2 linked regions of the Mariniflexile sp. TRM1-10 genome follow. The main gene of each other region encodes a partner of the protein of the gene in region 2 in a complex. Links are inferred from orthologs where the notes say so. Each region holds a gene or a part of one and is shown on either strand. Other genes may lie near its edges.

Evidence for each region.
Region 1: the proteins of accB (region 2) and accD are in contact, whole or in part, in a solved structure (PDB 8UXZ), measured with the Escherichia coli proteins. The link is inferred for Mariniflexile sp. TRM1-10 from one-to-one orthologs.

What each region holds. Positions count from the first base shown.
Region 1 is NZ_CP022985.1:588,581-596,271, forward strand. What follows is about bases 1-2,881. They hold accD (acetyl-CoA carboxylase, carboxyltransferase subunit beta), read left to right. Parts: upstream 1-952; coding sequence 953-1,810; downstream 1,811-2,881. Other genes in these bases: fbaA (class II fructose-bisphosphate aldolase), read left to right, coding at 1-661; CJ739_RS02810 (sensor histidine kinase), read right to left, coding at 2,101-2,881. Outside these bases: more of CJ739_RS02810, read right to left, coding at 2,882-3,198; rpsO (30S ribosomal protein S15), read left to right, coding at 3,530-3,799; CJ739_RS02820 (polyribonucleotide nucleotidyltransferase), read left to right, coding at 3,956-6,226; CJ739_RS02825 (hypothetical protein), read right to left, coding at 6,470-6,985; CJ739_RS02830 (hypothetical protein), read right to left, coding at 7,025-7,691.
Region 2 is NZ_CP022985.1:1,833,516-1,844,744, forward strand. The notes cover bases 4,266-6,953. They hold accB (acetyl-CoA carboxylase biotin carboxyl carrier protein), read left to right. Parts: upstream 4,266-5,213; coding sequence 5,214-5,693; downstream 5,694-6,953. Other genes in these bases: CJ739_RS07905 (beta-ketoacyl-ACP synthase III), read left to right, coding at 4,266-5,191; accC (acetyl-CoA carboxylase biotin carboxylase subunit), read left to right, coding at 5,739-6,953. Outside these bases: CJ739_RS07875 (transposase), read left to right, coding at 2-583; CJ739_RS07880 (Fjoh_0651 family PID-CTERM protein), read left to right, coding at 1,116-1,319; CJ739_RS07885 (riboflavin synthase), read right to left, coding at 1,316-1,912; 4-hydroxythreonine-4-phosphate dehydrogenase PdxA, read left to right, coding at 2,137-3,183; CJ739_RS07895 (YceD family protein), read left to right, coding at 3,257-3,796; rpmF (50S ribosomal protein L32), read left to right, coding at 3,806-4,009; more of CJ739_RS07905, read left to right, coding at 4,190-4,265; more of accC, read left to right, coding at 6,954-7,091; CJ739_RS07920 (NAD(P)/FAD-dependent oxidoreductase), read left to right, coding at 7,280-8,401; mtgA (monofunctional biosynthetic peptidoglycan transglycosylase), read left to right, coding at 8,394-9,077; CJ739_RS07930 (3-oxoacyl-ACP synthase), read left to right, coding at 9,081-9,542; CJ739_RS07935 (ABC transporter ATP-binding protein), read right to left, coding at 9,564-10,478; CJ739_RS07940 (prolyl oligopeptidase family serine peptidase), read right to left, coding at 10,563-11,229. UniProt on the Escherichia coli protein: This protein is a component of the acetyl coenzyme A carboxylase complex; first, biotin carboxylase catalyzes the carboxylation of the carrier protein and then the transcarboxylase transfers the carboxyl group to form malonyl-CoA.

The sequences.
Region 1 (7,691 bases), 1.2 Mb from region 2 along the record:
TTCTCACATGATTGACCTTTCGGAAGAACCCATCGAAGAAAACATAGAAATATGCAAAACCTATTTAGAACGTATGAGCAAAATGGGGATGACATTAGAAATTGAATTGGGGATTACAGGTGGTGAAGAAGACGGTGTAGATAATAGTGATGTAGATGATTCTAAATTATATACACAACCAGAAGAAGTTGCCTATGCATACGAAGAATTAAGTAAAGTAAGCGACCAGTTTACTATTGCTGCAGCTTTCGGTAACGTACACGGCGTATACAAACCAGGAAACGTAAAATTAACACCAAAAATCTTGAAAAACTCTCAAGATTATATTTCTAAAAAATACGGTGTAGGTCATAACCATATTGATTTTGTATTCCATGGTGGTTCAGGTTCTACAGTTGAAGAAATTCGTGAAGGTATTAGCTACGGTGTTATTAAAATGAATATAGATACCGATTTACAATATGCCTTTATGAGTGGTATTCGTGACTATATGAACAGTAAAAAAGATTATTTACAAGGACAAATTGGAAACCCTGAAGGCTCTGATGTTCCTAACAAAAAATACTACGACCCACGTGTTTGGTTACGTTCGGGCGAAGTCACTTTTATTGAGCGTTTAAAAAAGGCTTTCGAAGACCTTAATAATGTAAATACACTATAAAATAGAGTTGTTATGTATATAAAATCCTGCTTCACGCAGGATTTTTTCATTTCTAAGCAATAAAAAAATTAAAAAAATTCAATTAATAAAAACAGAATGGCTTTACTACTAAATTAAAATAAAGCCTTAATTTTGTAGTCAGGCTTTTTGCTTTATCATTTTTGATTTTACACATAACGTGTTTGTTAAAAAAGAATCTAGCAACTATCCTTAACGAAAATACCGATGTACAAAATTTTTTAAATCTAAAATTGTAAATCGTAAATCTAAAATCGTAAATCATAAATCACTATGTCTTGGTTTAAAAGAAAAACAAAAGGAATAACAACAACAACAGAGGAAAAAAAAGACACCCCTAGGGGTCTTTGGTACAAATCTCCAACTGGAAAAATTGTCGATACAGATGAACTTGAAAAAAACTTTTATGTAAGTCCGGAAGATGGATACCACGTTCGAATAGGAAGTAAAGAATACTTCGAAATTCTTTTTGATGATAATAAATTTAAAGAGCTGGACGCTAATTTAGAATCTAAAGACCCATTAAAATTTGTTGACACTAAAAAATATCCAGACCGTTTAAAAGCTGCCCAAGAAAAAACCAAATTAAAAGACGCTATTAGAGTAGGCGTTGGCAAATCTAAAGGAAAAGACTTGGTCGTTGCTTGTATGGATTTTGCATTTATTGGTGGCTCTATGGGAAGTGTTGTTGGTGAAAAAATTGCACGTGCTGCAGATTATTCATTAAAAAACAACATTCCACTAATGGTCATTTCTAAATCTGGTGGTGCCCGTATGATGGAGGCAGCTTTATCGCTTATGCAATTAGCAAAAACATCTGTAAAGTTAGCACAATTAGCAGATGCTGGCATTCCATACATATCATTATGTACCGACCCAACAACTGGTGGTACTACAGCATCGTTTGCCATGTTGGGAGATATTAATATTGCAGAACCAGGTGCTTTAATTGGGTTTGCAGGCCCTCGTGTAGTAAAAGATACGACTGGCAAGGATTTACCTGAAGGTTTTCAAACCTCAGAGTTTTTATTGGAACACGGTTTCTTAGATTTTATTACACTAAGAAAAGATTTAAAAACCAAAGTAAATCAGTATTTGGATTTAATTTTAAATCAGCCTTTAAGAACATAAATATTAACACATTACAATAAACTACCTCGTAGATTTAAAAAATTTACGAGGTAGTTTGTATAAGTAACTAAGTTGAATGGAGAATTAATGTAAAAATAGATAGAATTCATCTTGACTTCTCTATTTCCTAAAACCTGCCTGCCGGCAGGCAGGAATGGCTAAAATTCGTCCATAGTTTATTTCTTTTTTATGCTTAGCTCCGCCTATGCCTTTCAAAAAGTGCATCATCCGTACAAATTTTATCTCATTTTCGGTTAAAAACAAAAATCAAGAAGAGTTCATAATTTTCTTTAACCTGCTTTCAAAAAAATCGAAAATGTTGTACCGACATCAACTTCACTTTTTACTTTTATATACCCTCCCAACGATTCAACATGATTTTTAGTAATAAAGAGTCCTACACCTAAAGCGTCTTTATTCTTATGAAAGGTTTTGTACATTTGAAATAACGTATTGCCAAATTTATCTAAATCGATTCCCAAACCATTATCTTCTATATGGAATATAACATATCCTTCTTGAATCTCACTGGATAGTTTAATAATGGTATCTCTTTTATCAGAACGGTATTTAACAGCATTCGTTAAAAAATTTAAAATAATACTATCCAAATACGCTGGGACAGCTTTAACATTATGATTCTCATTAACATCATTCTTAATTGTACAATGAATGTTTTTTGCCAATGCACTCACGTTATATATAGATTGATTAACATAATCATATAAATTAAGTACCTCAATATTACTTTCATCAATAGCTTTTATTTTGGCCACTTCTGCTAAATGCAAAACCGTTTGGTTTAAATTTATTACAGAACCTTTTAAAAGTTCAAAATTCTCATCTTCTGTTAGTTCATGCGATTCTTCTTCAAGAAACGTCACTAAAGTCATTAAGTTTGAAACATGGGTTCGTAAGTTATGGGTAATAATCTCTGCAAAGCTAGATAACCTACTATTTTGTTCCCTTGCTACATCTAGCATGATTTCTAATTGATTTCTGTCCGCTTTCCTTTTGGAAATATCATCAATTTGAGATATAATGTATAACGGTTCACCTTTAACATTCCTAACTATTGAGGCAGATAGCATGGCCCAAACTATGCTTCCGTCTTTATGAAAATAGCGCTTTTCCATTTGATAGTTTTCAGCCTCACCTTGAAGTAGTGATTCCACGCAACTTAAATTGGCATCTAAATCATCTTTATGGGTAATGTCTGTAAACGACATGTTATAAAGTTCCTCTTCAAAATACCCTAAAAAATTAGTAACACTTTTATTAACCTTTATCCATCGACCATCGAGACTCAAAATGGCTATTCCACCTCTAGCATAATTGAAAATATTTTCAAATAGTTTGTCTTTTACCAGACTTAGGTTTTTAGGCATCGTTATGAGGGAATAAAAAAATGGACTCTTAAGATACTGTTTAAGTTTTATCCTTTGGCTCTTTTATGTGCCTTTTTCCGCCATACTTCAGCTATTTTTCGGTCCATAGCTATGGCTATGAATCTCAAAATACCTTCGTCTAACAAAAAAATACCCTATAAAACATTCCAAAAACAAAATTTAAACAGTATCTAAATATAGTGATTTTTTTCGAAAATATTACTTTAAAAAAGAATTGCTACTTGTTATTATAAAATTAATTTATTCACTATATTTGCCGCTCGAAAGAAAGGCTTTCGTGTACATAAAAATTATTTACAACAATATTAGCATGTATTTAGATCAAAAAGAAAAAGAAGCCATCTTTACAAAACACGGTAAAGATGCAAAAGACACAGGTTCTGCAGAAGGACAAATTGCGTTATTCACTTACAGAATCAATCACTTAACTGAACACTTAAAAAAGAATCGTAAAGATTTTAACACCGAGCGTTCATTAGTAAAATTAGTAGGTAAAAGAAGAAGCTTACTAGATTACTTAACTAAGAAAGATATCTTAAGATATCGCGCGATAGTAAAAGAATTAGGATTAAGAAAATAAAAAAAAGAGGCTTTTTCAGCCTCTTTTTTGTTTTAAATATAACTCTGCGTAGAGTATAAACCCGTATTGAAGAAGCTTATTATAGTTTTTCATTGGTCACACAACAACTACACACAACAACACAACGACCATTGTTTAATTAGAATTAAAAAATTTATGATTCCAAAAGTTTTTAGAGAGGTCATTGACCTTGGTGATGGACGTACAATTTCCATCGAAACCGGAAAATTAGCAAAACAGGCGCACGGTTCTGTTGTTGTGCAATCTGGAAAATGTATGCTTTTGTGTACAGTTGTTTCCAACTACCAACAAAGTGATGTTGACTTTTTACCGTTAACGGTAGATTACAGAGAAAAATTTGCTGCTTCTGGACGTTATCCAGGAGGTTTCTTTAAAAGAGAAGCAAGACCCAGTGATGGCGAAGTATTAACAATGCGTTTAGTAGACCGTGTTTTACGTCCGTTATTCCCAAAAGATTACCATGCTGAAACCCAATTAATGATTCAGTTAATGTCTCATGATGAGGATGTGATGCCAGACGCTATGGCTGGATTAGCAGCTTCTGCAGCGATTCAATTATCTGACATTCCTTTTGAAACACCAATTTCTGAAGTTAGAGTAGGCCGTGTAGATGGTCAATTTATCATCAATCCAACAAGAGCACAATTAGCAGTTTCCGATATCGATATGGTTATTGGAGCATCCGCAGATTCTGTGATGATGGTTGAAGGTGAGATGAGTGAGATTTCTGAAGAAGAAATGGTTGAAGCCATTAAGTTTGCACACGAAGCCATTAAAGTACAATGTACTGCTCAAGTAAAATTAGCGGAAGCCTTTGGTAAAAAAGAAACTCGTGAATACGAACCAGAACGTGAAGATGAAGCATTAGCTAAAAAGGTAGAAGCTTTAACTTACGATAAAGTATATGCCGTAGCAAGAGCTGCATCGGCAAAACATGAGCGCAGTGCTGCTTTTGAAGCTATTAAAGAAGAAGTAAAAGCAACATTTACCGAAGAAGAATTGGCTGATTATGGAGGCATGGTTTCTAAATACTTCTATAAAGCTGAGAAAAAAGCGGTTAGAGATTTAACCTTGAATGAAGGCTTACGTTTAGATGGACGTAAAACAACAGACATCAGACCTATTTGGTGTGAAATCGATTATTTACCATCTACACATGGTTCATCAATCTTTACCCGTGGGGAAACTCAAGCCTTGGCAACAGTTACTTTAGGAACTTCAAGAGAAGCCAATCAAATAGATATGCCATCGTTTGAAGGAGAAGAGCGTTTCTATTTACACTATAACTTCCCTCCTTTTTCAACTGGTGAAGCGCGTCCAATAAGAGGAACGTCTCGTCGTGAAGTAGGTCATGGAAATTTAGCACAACGTGCCTTAAAAGGTATGGTACCTGCAGATTGTCCGTATACCGTAAGAATCGTGTCTGAAGTATTAGAATCAAACGGTTCGTCTTCTATGGCTACTGTTTGTGCTGGTACAATGGCATTAATGGATGCAGGCGTTCAAATTAAAAAACCAGTTTCAGGTATTGCCATGGGATTAATCTCTGATGCTGAAACAGGAAAATACGCCGTATTATCTGATATTTTAGGTGATGAAGACCACTTAGGAGATATGGACTTTAAAGTAACCGGTACTGCCGATGGTATTACTGCTTGCCAAATGGACATAAAAGTTAAAGGTCTTTCTTATGAAATTTTAGTAAATGCTCTTAAACAAGCACAAGCTGGACGTTTACATATTTTGGGCAAACTTACTGAAACCATTGCACAACCAAATGCAGATGTAAAAGCACATGCTCCTAAAATGATTACAAGAGTGATTCCTAATGCGTTTATTGGTGCCTTAATTGGTCCTGGTGGCAAAGTGATTCAAGAATTACAAAAAGCGACTAAAACAACCATCGTTATTAACGAGGATCCGATTACCGAAGAAGGTATTGTTGAAATTTTAGGAACCAATCAAGATGGTATTGATGCGGTTTTAGCTAAAATAGACTCGTTAATGTTTAAACCGGAAGTTGGTGGCACTTACGAAGTAAGAGTCATTAAAATGCTGGATTTTGGAGCTGTTGTAGAATATACGGAAGCACCAGGAAACGAGGTGTTATTACACGTAAGCGAACTAGCTTGGGAACGTACCGAAAATGTAACCGATGTGGTTAATATGGGCGATGTTTTCAATGTGAAGTATTTTGGTGTAGATCCAAAAACCCGTAAAGAAAAAGTATCCCGTAAAGCATTATTGGAAAAACCAGAAGGTTATGTAGCAAGACCACCAAGAGATAACAACGACCGTGGTGGACGTGATAACAGAGGTGGAAGTCGTGATAATCGCGGACGTGATAATCGTAGAGATGATCGTCGTGACGATAGAAGACCTAGAGAAGACAGAAAAGACGACTAAGTTTTTATAATCTTATAAATTTAAAACCTCACAAGATATTTTTTTGTGAGGTTTTTTAATTTAGAACTCATCTTGACTTTTTCTATTTCCTAAAACCTGCCTGCCGGCAGGCAGGAAGGGCTAAAATCCGTCCATATTTTGTTTCTTTTTTTATGCTTAGCTCTACTATGCCTTTCAAAAAGCGTCTCATCTGCACAGATTTTATCTCATTTTAGGTTAAACATAAAAAATAAAGATGAGTTCTTACTTAAACCTTTGCTCGCCTATTGTTTGCTGAAATAGACTCCAATTCACATCACTAGCATTAATAATAAAAGTTTCCGATTTTTTAAAAAAAGAAGTTATCCCGCCTACCCCTCCACCAACAAAGGCACCAGAAAGTCCTCCTATTAAACCGCCTTCAGCTGGTGTGTATGAAAAAACCCAATCATTTGGGTCTGAAGAAGAAGCTATTAAAACAGCTCCTAGAGCAGCCCCTGTTGCAGCACCAATAAGCACATTATTACCTGCTGCCCGTTTGGTTTTTATAAAACCAATTTCTCGTAAACTTATTTTCTCTTGTTTGCTACTCCCTTTTAGTTCCAGAAGTGAATCATTAATAAAAATTAGCGACCCCTTATTTATTTGCTTGCCTTCCAAATCATATACTCTAAGGTATATATTGCTTTTTTTTACTTCACTTTGAGCATAAGTGCCTGTACTAAATACCAAAACTATAGCCAAAGCCATTAGTCTGATTTGCTTTTTTAGTGTCTTCATGATTTTTTAAATTTATACAGTTAGTTATTATAATTAATTTTATTTGAGCTTATAAGTAAGTCCAATTTTAGAAGATTTAATGTCTCCTTCGCCTGTTTCAAAAATGGCATTAACGGAGTATTTATTAAGCCTCAATCCTAATGTTATACCACTAAATCCTGTGCTATCGCTATATAATTCCGTGTTTTTGTAATTCAACAAATCACCTAGATAAAAACCTAGAGTGAATGCTTCTTCATTAGAAATTTTAAACACATATTCTGAATATAAGTTGAAAGTGAACATAGATTTCTGATTGACAATAATCAGATTTCCGTCATTATTGGTAGTTAATTCAGATAATTTATCTTGATAAGGTCCAAATTCATTTAGATAAGCAAATTCCAAACCTATAAAACGCCAGTCTACTTTAGGTCTTGTATAAGTATAGTTTATTCCAGATTTAATATTAATGGTATAAAAAAGACTCTTTTCACCTTTAACAATTAGATCGCTATAGCCTTCCTTAAAATTATAAGCACCATAGGTTCCTCCCAATCCATAATAATAATTAAAAAACCTTCCCGTAGTATTTCTATGAATATTAATTGCTACTATAGTTTTAGTATCATTAAAACTATCATCCTCTTGCGAATGTTTTCCAAAACTAATGTCTCCAGATACATAGGTTGCGGTTGTTTTTTTATCTATAAAATGTTGTTTTTCG
Region 2 (11,229 bases):
TATGAGTAGAAAATATAAATTTCATAACAAGGCGGGCTTATATTTTGTATCGTTCGCTACAGTATATTGGCTTGACGTTTTTACAAGACACGTTTATTTTAATGTTTTGGCAGACAGCATTCATTATTGCAGAGCGGAAAAGGGTATGGAAGTCTATGCCTATTGTTTTATGCCCAGCCATGCCTGTCCTGAGCTAGGTCGAAGGGTTCATTTTATATTTCGGTCAAGCAACGAGCAACCCATGGAATTGTTACAAGCATTTAAAAAGCATACGGCAAAAAAAGTAATAGAAGCCATTGAAAATAACCCACAGGAAAGCAGAAAAGAATGGCTTTTATGGATGTTTGAGCGAGCGGGTAAGAAACAAGGTAATGTAAGCAAATATCAATTTTGGCAGCATCATAATAAACCTATAGAATTATGGAGTGAATCGGTTGTAAAACAAAAAATAGATTACATACATAACAATCCAGTTGAAAATGGTTTTGTAACAAACCCTGTAGAATGGAAATACTCTAGTGCCAGAAACTATCAAGATGACAGTACGATTTTAGAAATAGACGATGCTGGATTTTTTGGTTAGTTGTTAAAGGGCACTCGTTACAAACGAGCGCTAGCAGAGGCGAAGTCGGGAGACTTCGCACAGCAACCCAACTTCGCACAACAACCCAACTTTAAAGAATGTCTATTTTTTGAAGGAACACTTCGGGGAGCTGTCAGATAGAACACCCTTTATAATCATCTTCGGGTATGTGAACGCTATTCTCATGGGTGTTTTGTGTAAATTGACTTTTTGCGGTCAATCTATATCAAGGGCGTATATTTAAAACAGTAAAACTTAATTGAGGTCTTATCTTTTTAAAGTGCTATTTGTTTAATAATCAATATAAATCAATCTTTTTTTAATTTCTTTTCTGTACTATATTTATATATATTTGCTACGATAATAAAAAATGAGGGATTATTTTTTTCATATCAGATAGATACTTTTTTTACAATAGTATCGTTTATAATAGTAGAATAATTGCATTTTGTCGAATATTTTGGACGATTAACGAACATTTTTTCGCAATGTAATTATTTTGCTTATTCGGTTTTTTATACCTTTGTATACCATGATAATACAAAACAAAAGAATAGTTGTCTCAATCTTATTTGTATTAATAAGTGTTGTATGTGCTGCCCAAACTGGAGGTGATCCGCCGCCGCCTGGGCCGCCGCCGCCTGGGTTGCCCATAGATGGCGGTGTGCTATTAGGTGTTTGTGTTGGTTTGCTTTATGGGGCTAAAAAACTCTTATTTAAAAAAAACAACGGTTAGTTAAGCGTTCTAAGCTCTAAAAGTCTAGATACATATTTTCCTAAAACATCAAACTCTAAATTTACTACGGTGCCTTTTTTAAAGGTGTTAAAGTTTGTGTGGTTATAGGTATAAGGTATAATGGCAACACTAAAGCTGTCTTTTTTTGAATTTATAACCGTTAAACTTGTTCCGTTTATGGTTATCGAGCCTTTTTCAATGGTAATATTATTAAGAGAAGCATCATAATCAAAAGAAAACATCCAACTTCCATTAGTTTCTTCAACATGGGTACAAACTGCTGTTTGGTCCACATGTCCCTGCACCATATGGCCATCAAGTCGGTCACCTAGTTTCATGGCGCGTTCTAAATTTATTTGGTCACCAATTTTAAGAGTGCTTAAATTGGTTTTATTTAGGGTTTCCTTTATGGCGGTAACAGTATATTCATTGCTGTTAATGGCAACAACCGTTAAACAAATCCCGTTATGTGCGACACTTTGGTCAATTTTTAATTCGGGGGTCATGGTACTTTTTACAGTGATATGAAGGTTGTCTAATTCTGTTTTTAAATTAGAAACGGTTCCAATATCTTCAATTATTCCAGTAAACATAGTATTGTTTGTTTATTTAACTAAATTTGTAATTCCAAATGAATTTCAAGGGGTTATTAATTTGAGTTATTTTTTGTTCAGATAAAATAGAAAATTTAAACATAGTCTCAGTTATGGTTATATTTTATATGGACATACTGATTAAAAAGAAACAAATTTAATAGACTATTTTGGTATTTATTTGGAATAAATATCAAAATTACAAACAAAAGTTGTCATTCTTAATGAAGAAATCAGAAAATATAGTAGTTGGCATATCAATAGGTGATTTAAATGGCATTGGTGGAGAAATTGTTTTAAAAACATTTGAAGACTCTAGAATGTTAGAATTCTGTACACCAGTTATTTTTGCTTCGGCAAAAGCCATGAATTTTTTTAAAACACATTTTAATTCAGAAATCAATTTTAACAGCATTAACAATTTAAATCAACTCCTTTTTGGAAAGGTTAATGTATTTAATTGCTGGAATGAACCTGTAAATATTGAGTTTGGCAAAGAAGATGTTAAAATAGGAGCGTATGCCATTAAGTCTTTACAAATGGCAACAAAAGCACTTAAAGACGGTCAAATAGATGTTTTGGTTACTGCGCCTATAAATAAACACAATATACAGTCCGAAGCATTTAAATTTCCGGGGCATACCGATTATTTGGCCCAACAATTAGAAGGCGAAAGCCTTATGTTTATGGTAACCGACACATTAAGGGTTGGATTGCTAACAGACCATGTGCCCGTAAAAAATATTGTAGAGCACCTCTCCGAAGCTTTAATCATTAAAAAAATAAATGCTGTTTATAATTCACTTTTAAAAGACTTTAATATAGTTAGACCCAAAATAGCCGTTTTAGGTATTAATCCGCACACAGGCGATAATGGTGTTATTGGTAATGAAGACGATACGATTTTAAGACCAACACTTCAAAAAATCAAAGAAGAAGGTAAATTAGTGTTTGGACCGTATGCTGCCGATAGCTTTTTTGGCTCCAATAATTATAAAAATTTTGATGCCATTGTAGCCACCTATCACGATCAAGGCTTGATCCCATTTAAGACACTGTCTTTTGGTCAAGGCGTTAATTTTACTGCGGGGTTGAATAAAATTAGAACCTCTCCAGACCACGGAACAGCCTACGAAATTGCAGGAAAAGGGGTAGCAGACGAGAACTCTTTTAAGGAAGCTGTTTTTGCTGCTATTCAAATATTTAAAAATAGATTTGATTATGAAGAACTTACGTCAAACCCCTTGAAAAAATCAAATCAAAAGATGTAAACAAAAAAATGTTTATAAGTAATGTAGCTTAAATAAAAATTTATATATTTGCAGGCTCAAAATAGATGTGAGAATGAAGCCATTAAAAGAGTTTACAATCCCATTTGTAGGATTAAAGTTTGGAAAGCATCATTTTGAGTATAAAATTGAGAAAACGTTCTTTGAATATTTTGAGTATGAAGAGTTTAATGATGTAAATGTTAACGTAGATCTTGTATTGGACAAGAAAACTACGTTATTAGAATTAAACTTTAAAATTTCAGGATTTGTAAATGTTAATTGCGATTTAACAAACGAACCTTTCGATCAGACCATAAAAAATGAGTTCGATTTAGTGGTAAAGTTTGGAGATGAATACAATGATGAGTTTATTGATATTCTTATTGTACCTCACGGAACATACGAAATTAACATACAACAATATATTTACGAATTAATTGTACTTGCTGTACCAATTAAACGCGTACATCCTGGAGTTAAAGACGGAACTTTAGATTCCGATATACTTAAAAAGTTAGAAGAATTAAGCCCAAAGCTTAAGGAAGAAAAAGAAACTGAAGAGGAAACCGATCCTCGTTGGAATACATTAAAGAAACTATTAACGGATAAATAAACATAAAAAATGGCACATCCTAAGAGAAAAATCTCGAAAACAAGAAGAGATAAAAGAAGAACACATTACAAAGCAACTGCGCCACAGATTGCTACTTGTCCAACAACTGGTGAAGCACATTTATACCACAGAGCTCACTGGCACGAAGGAAAATTATATTACAGAGGTCAAGTGTTAATTGATAACTCTGAAGCTGTAGAAAACGTAGCATAAATTGTATGCACGCATATAATAAAACGCTCACATGTGAGCGTTTTTTTTATGATATGCTTTTTCTAAAGGACAAAAACACGTAATTTGCACAATGTTTCGTCAAATTTTAGTAGTTTTCGCGACATTTTGAGCGTTTTTGTTCAATTTTAATGATTTTTTGATCAATTTAACTATAAAGTTATGGGAAAAATCTCAGCAGCAATAACCGCTGTTGGTGCTTATGTGCCAGAATACGTATTAACCAATCAAATTCTTGAAACATTGGTTGATACTAATGATGAATGGATAACTTCTAGAACAGGAATAAAAGAGCGTCGAATTCTTAAAGACGAAGGAAAAGGAACTTCTTACTTAGCTATTAAAGCAGGACAAGACCTTATTAATAAAAAAGGCATAGACCCTAAAACTATTGAACTTGTTATTGTTGCAACCGCAACTCCAGATATGAAAGCGGCCTCAACGGCTTCTTTTACGGCTACCGAAATAGGTGCAGTAAATGCATTTTCATTCGATATGGATGCTGCATGTTCTAGTTTTTTGTACGGTATGTCCGTAGCAGCCAGTTATATTGAATCTGGCCGTTATAAAAATGTATTGTTAATTGGAGCCGATAAAATGTCTTCAATTATCAATTATAAAGACCGAGCCACTTGTATTATTTTTGGTGACGGAGCAGGAGCCGTTTTATTCGAACCTAATGAAGAAGGTTTGGGACTTCAGGATGAATATCTAAGAAGTGACGGAACAGGTCGGGAGTTTTTACAGGCTACCTACGGAGGTTCTTCATTTCCAATAACCCCAGAAGCCATAGAAAAAGGGGGGCAGTATGCTTTTCAAGAAGGGAAAACAGTATTTAAAAATGCGGTATTCAACATGGCAGATGCCACTGTAAAAATATTAGAGCGTAATAATTTAACAAAAGAGGATGTTGATTGGTTGGCTGCGCATCAAGCAAATAAGCGTATTATTGACGCTACTGCACAACGCATCGAATTGGAAGAAGAGAAAGTAATGATTAATATTCACAAGTATGGTAATACGACTTCTGCTACGTTACCATTACTATTAAGTGACTATGAATCACAACTTAAAAAAGGAGATAATATAATTTTTGCCGCTTTTGGAGGCGGATTTAATTGGGGTGCCATTTATTTAAAATGGGCATATAATTCAGTAAACTAACCATTAACTAATTAGTAAGATTATGGATATTAAAGAAATTCAAAACTTAATCAAGTTTGTTGCCAAATCAGGGGCAAGCGAGGTTAAACTAGAAATGGATGATATTAAAATCACCATAAAAACAGGATCAGATTCAGAAACAACAGCAGTGCATTATGCGCCTGTAGCGGCTCAAATGCCACAAATGGCAGTGCCAGTTTCTGAAGCAAAACCAACCGCGGAACCTTCTGCGTCCGTTGCTCCAGCAACAGAAGATTCAAAATACATCACTATAAAATCGCCAATTATTGGAACTTTTTATAGAAAACCATCTCCAGATAAGCCATTATTTGTAGAGGTTGGACAAACCATTGCTGAAGGCGATGTGCTTTGTATTATAGAAGCTATGAAACTTTTCAATGAAATCGAATCTGAAGTTTCAGGTAAAATAGTTAAAATATTAGTTGACGATTCTTCACCTGTTGAATTCGATCAACCATTATTTTTAGTAGATCCATCTTAATTAATTCAGAATTCAGAATTCTGAATTCATAATTTTTATAAAATTATGTTTAAAAAAGTATTGATTGCCAATAGAGGGGAAATAGCATTGCGTGTTATTAGAACCTGTAAAGAAATGGGCATAAAAACAGTTGCTGTTTACTCTACAGCCGATGCAGAAAGTTTGCACGTTAAATTTGCAGACGAAGCCGTTTGTATAGGACCTCCATCTAGTAGTTTGTCTTATTTAAAAATATCCAATATTATTGCGGCGGCTGAGATTACTAATGCAGACGCTATTCACCCTGGTTATGGGTTTTTATCTGAAAATGCTAAATTTTCAAAGATATGTGAAGAACACGGTATAAAATTTATTGGTGCTTCTCCAGAAATGATTGACAGAATGGGAGACAAAGCCAATGCAAAATCTACCATGATTGCTGCAGGCGTACCTTGTGTTCCAGGAAGCGAAGGGGTTATAAAGTCATTTGAAGAATGTGAAAAAGTAGCCAAAAAAACCGGCTATCCAGTTATGCTTAAGGCATCTGCCGGTGGTGGTGGAAAAGGTATGCGTGCCGTTTGGAAACCGGAAAACTTAAAAGATGCTTGGGATTCTGCACGTCAAGAAAGTAAAGCGGCTTTTGGGAATGACGATATGTACATGGAAAAACTTATTGAAGAGCCAAGACATATTGAAATCCAAATTGTGGGAGACTCTACTGGAAGAGCATGTCATTTATCGGAAAGAGATTGTTCTATCCAACGTCGCCATCAAAAACTAACCGAAGAAACACCTTCACCATTTATGACCGATGAACTTCGTGAAAAAATGGGAAAAGCCGCAGTTAAAGCAGCAGAATATATTAAATACGAAGGTGCAGGAACCATCGAGTTTTTAGTAGATAAGCACCGTAATTTCTACTTTATGGAGATGAATACGCGTATTCAGGTAGAACACCCCATTACAGAACAAGTTATCGATTTCGATTTAATTCGTGAACAAATTCTTGTGGCTGCAGGAGTGCCAATTTCTGGTAAAAATTATTTACCAAAATTACATTCCATCGAGTGTCGTATTAATGCTGAAGACCCGTTTAATGGTTTCCGTCCATCACCAGGAACCATCACAACGTTACATGCCCCAGGAGGTCATGGTGTGCGTTTAGACACCCACGTGTATGCAGGTTATACCATTCCGCCAAATTACGATTCTATGATTGCCAAGTTAATCACAACGGCGCAAACCAGAGAAGAAGCCATCAATAAAATGAAGCGTGCTTTAGACGAATTCGTAATAGAAGGTGTAAAAACCACCATTCCATTCCACAGACAATTAATGGAGCATCCAGATTATTTAGCTGGAAATTATACCACTAAATTTATGGAAGATTTTGTTATAGAAAAACAAGTTGAAGAATAAATAGTAAAGACTCCGCAAGCAATTTCGGAGTTTTTTTATGGTGTTCCTTTTGCTTTTTTTAAAGTTACAAAGTTACAAAGTTGCAGAGTTGCAAAGCTAAAGAGATTATAATTTCAAAGTTGGTTCAAAAAAACCATCAACCAACAACCATCAACCAACAACCATCAACCATCAACCATCAACCAAAAATGACTCTCTCTTACTGGGAAATAAAATCATGGTTTACCAACATAGATTTCACTATTGTTGGGAGCGGTATTGTGGGATTAAGTTGTGCCTTACGGTTAAAAGACCAATTCCCTAAAGCCAACATATTAATATTGGAAAAAGGTATGTTGCCACAAGGTGCCAGCACAAAAAATGCAGGATTTGCCTGTTTTGGTAGCCTTAGTGAAATACTTGATGACCTAAAATCGCATTCAGAAGAAGAGGTTTTTAATCTGGTAAAAAAGCGTGTGAATGGTTTACAGCTGTTAAAAGAAACTTTGGGTGAGCGCGCTATAAATTATCAAAACTATGGTGGATATGAGTTGTTTTTAAATGATGATGATTTGTTTGAAGCATGTCTTTCAAAACAAGTAGACATCAATAGATTGCTTCAACCTATATTTAAAAAGGATGTTTTCAGCATGAAACCAAACAGTTTTCATTTTAAAAAGGTAAAAGAGCATTATATTTTTAATCCGTTTGAAGGACAGATAGATACAGGAAAGATGATGGAAGCTCTCCTTCAAAAAGCACAATCAAAAGGTATCAAAATATTAAATAACATAACGGTTGAAGGCTTTTCAGAAGCTGTCGATTCAGTAAAAATAAAAACCAATTCGGTCGAGTTTTCAACATCAAAACTATGTATTGCTACTAATGGTTTTGCAACGCAACTTATAAAAGAAGATGTAAAGCCAGCACGGGCACAAGTGCTCATTACAAAACCTATAGATAATCTCCATATAAAAGGCACGTTTCATTTAGACAAAGGTTTTTATTATTTTAGAAACATTGATAATCGAATTTTGTTAGGTGGTGGCAGAAACCTAGATTTTAAAGGTGAAGAAACAACCGATTTTGCTCAAACCTATATTATTCAAAACAAATTGGAAAGTATACTAAAAACGGTTATTTTACCTGAAATTCCGTTTGAAATTGAACAAAGGTGGAGTGGTATTATGGGCGTTGGAAAACTAAAAAATACTATTGTAAAATCATTGGGTAATCATGTATATTGCGGTGTAAAACTCGGCGGTATGGGAATTGCCATTGGGAGTTTGGTAGGAAAGGAATTAGCACAATTAATAGCATATCATGATTAGAAAATTATTTAGGTTTTTATTTAAAGGGCTCCTTTGGTTTTTTGCAATTTCTATAGGATTGGTTATTGTATTTAAGTGGATGCCCATTCCTGTTACCCCACTCATGGTTATACGAACCGTTGAACAAAAAATAGATGGAAAAGATATCGTTTGGAAACACGATTGGGAATCTATAGACCACATCTCCAAAAACTTGCAATTAGCAGTGATTTGTAGCGAAGATCAAAACTTTTTAAACCATCATGGGTTTGATATGAAAGCCATTGAAAAAGCGCTCATATACAACAAAAAAGGCAAGCGTACCAGAGGCGCAAGTACCATTAGCCAACAAACAGCAAAAAACGTTTTTTTGTGGCCACAGCGTAGTTGGTTACGTAAAGGCTTAGAGGCTTATTTTACGTTTTTAATAGAATTAATTTGGTCTAAAGAGCGTATTATGGAAGTCTATTTAAACAGCATTGAAATGGGTAACGGTATTTATGGTGCCGAAGCCGCAGCGCAACATTGGTTTAAAAGATCGGCTGCCAATTTACGTCAACAAGAAGCTGCTGCCATTGCCGCCATTCTGCCTAGTCCGTTACGATACAGAGCTAATCCTGCAACCAATTATATTCAAGGTAGAAAGAATTGGATAACACGTCAAATGCGCTTTTTTGGTCCTTTAAATTACGATTAAGCTATGGCTTCGAGTTTAGAAATTAAAAAAGAGCTGTATGTACAATGCTTTGATTTTGTTGAAAACAGATTTAATACGATTCAAAATACTATTAACGAAATACAGGAATCTTTAACCTCTGAAACCAAAAGTAGTGCTGGTGATAAACACGAAACAGGTAGGGCGATGCTGCAATTGGAACGTGAAAAAGCAGGAAGTCAATTGGCGGAAATTCAAAAAACCAAAGAAAGCCTATCGAAGATACAAATTTCAAATACTTCAGAATTTATTGGTTTGGGATCTGTTGTTTACACCAATAAAAGCAACTATTTTATTGCTATAAGTGCCGGTGAACTAAAAGTAGATAACGACGTATTTTATGCTATTTCGCCCCATACGCCTATTGGGCAATTGCTTATGGGAAAAACAGTGGGGAATGCGGTTGTTTTTAGGGAGCAACAGTTTAAAATTGAAAAGATATTTTAGAACTCATCTTGACTTTTTAGATTATTTTAATACAGAAAGACAAATATTTAATTTTTTATCTAAATCAATATCACTTTCAAAAAACACCATTTTACCATTCAAATCGGCTTCAATTAAGTAATAACTTCCTTTAAAATAAGCGTGTTTAACCGTTGCTTTTAAGTTTGAATTTTCGACTAATTTCAATTGATTTGCATAGACAATGCCATAATTTTCTATATCATTAAACTCATCAAAAAATGAAGCAATCAATTTGTTTTGTGGGTTCTTGTATAGTTGTTCAGGAGTGCCTTTTGCCATAATTTTGGCATCGTGCAATACGATCATCTGATCAGAAAATGAAAGCACGTCATCTTTATCGTGTGTAGCGACAATACAAGTGATATGTTTTTCTTTCAGATATTTAAAAAGACTTCGGCGTAGCGATTGTTTTTTGAAATTATCAATATGGCTAAAAGGTTCATCGAGTAGCAATACCTCGGGTTGTTTCGCAATGGCTTTTGCTATAGCAACCCGTTGCTTTTGTCCGCCGCTTAATTCTTTCGCTTTTGTATTGGCATAGGACTGTAGCTCTACCACTTCCAGCAACTCTTTTATGCGCGCTTGTTTTTCATCAGGATAAAAATTAGAAAGAAACGCACCAATATTTTCGGCGACTGTAATAAAAGGCATCAAATCGAATTCCTGAGCCACGTATTTCATGAATTCAGGACCAACGATGAGGTTGTGTTTTGGACCTAATATTTCCTTGTCTTTCCAAAAAATCTGACCTTCATTTAAATCGTAAGTCCCGTAAAGTAATTTTAGAAGCGTACTTTTTCCTGAACCACTTTCACCTATAATGGCAAAATGTTCACCTGTTTTAACAGAGAAATTAATATCTTTTAAAATAGGTTGTTTTTTGTATTGGAATGTCAGGTTGTTTACTTGTAGCATAAATAAATTAATGTCACATCGAGCGCAGTCGAGATGTCTTAAAATAGTTCTCGACTGCGCTCGAACCGACACATAAAGAATACTTTAGTTTTTATTGATTTTCATTGGTAATTGATCAAACCCCATATTAAAAAGTGTAAACCCAAAAACATCAGCATATTGCTCAATAGTTTTACTTACAGGTGTTCCGGCACCATGGCCTGCATCTGTTTCTATTCTAATTAAAGTTGGGTTTGCCCCTGTTTGCTTACTTTGCAATTCAGCAGCAAATTTAAAGCTATGTGCCGGTACCACTCGGTCGTCATGATCGCCCGTTGTGATTAAAGTCGCGGGATATTCTACACCAGCTTTCACATTATGAACAGGGGAATAGCCTTTTAAATAGTTGAACATCTCTTTGCTTTGTTCGGCTGTACCATAATCGAAAGCCCAACCTGCACCTGAAGTAAAGGTATGATAACGTAACATATCTAAAACCCCGACCGCTGGCAATGCCACTTTTGCTAAATTAGGTCGCTGAGTCATAACAGCACCTACCAATAAACCGCCATTTGAACCTCCCCTTAACGCCAAATAATTTGAAGACGTGTATTTGTTATTTATTAAGTATTCCGCGGCAGCGATAAAGTCGTCAAATACATTTTGTTTTTTTAACTGTGTCCCTGCATCATGCCATTTTCTGCCATATTCGCCACCACCACGCAAATTTGGTACAGCTAAAATACCGCCTTGTTCCATCCAAACGGCGTTG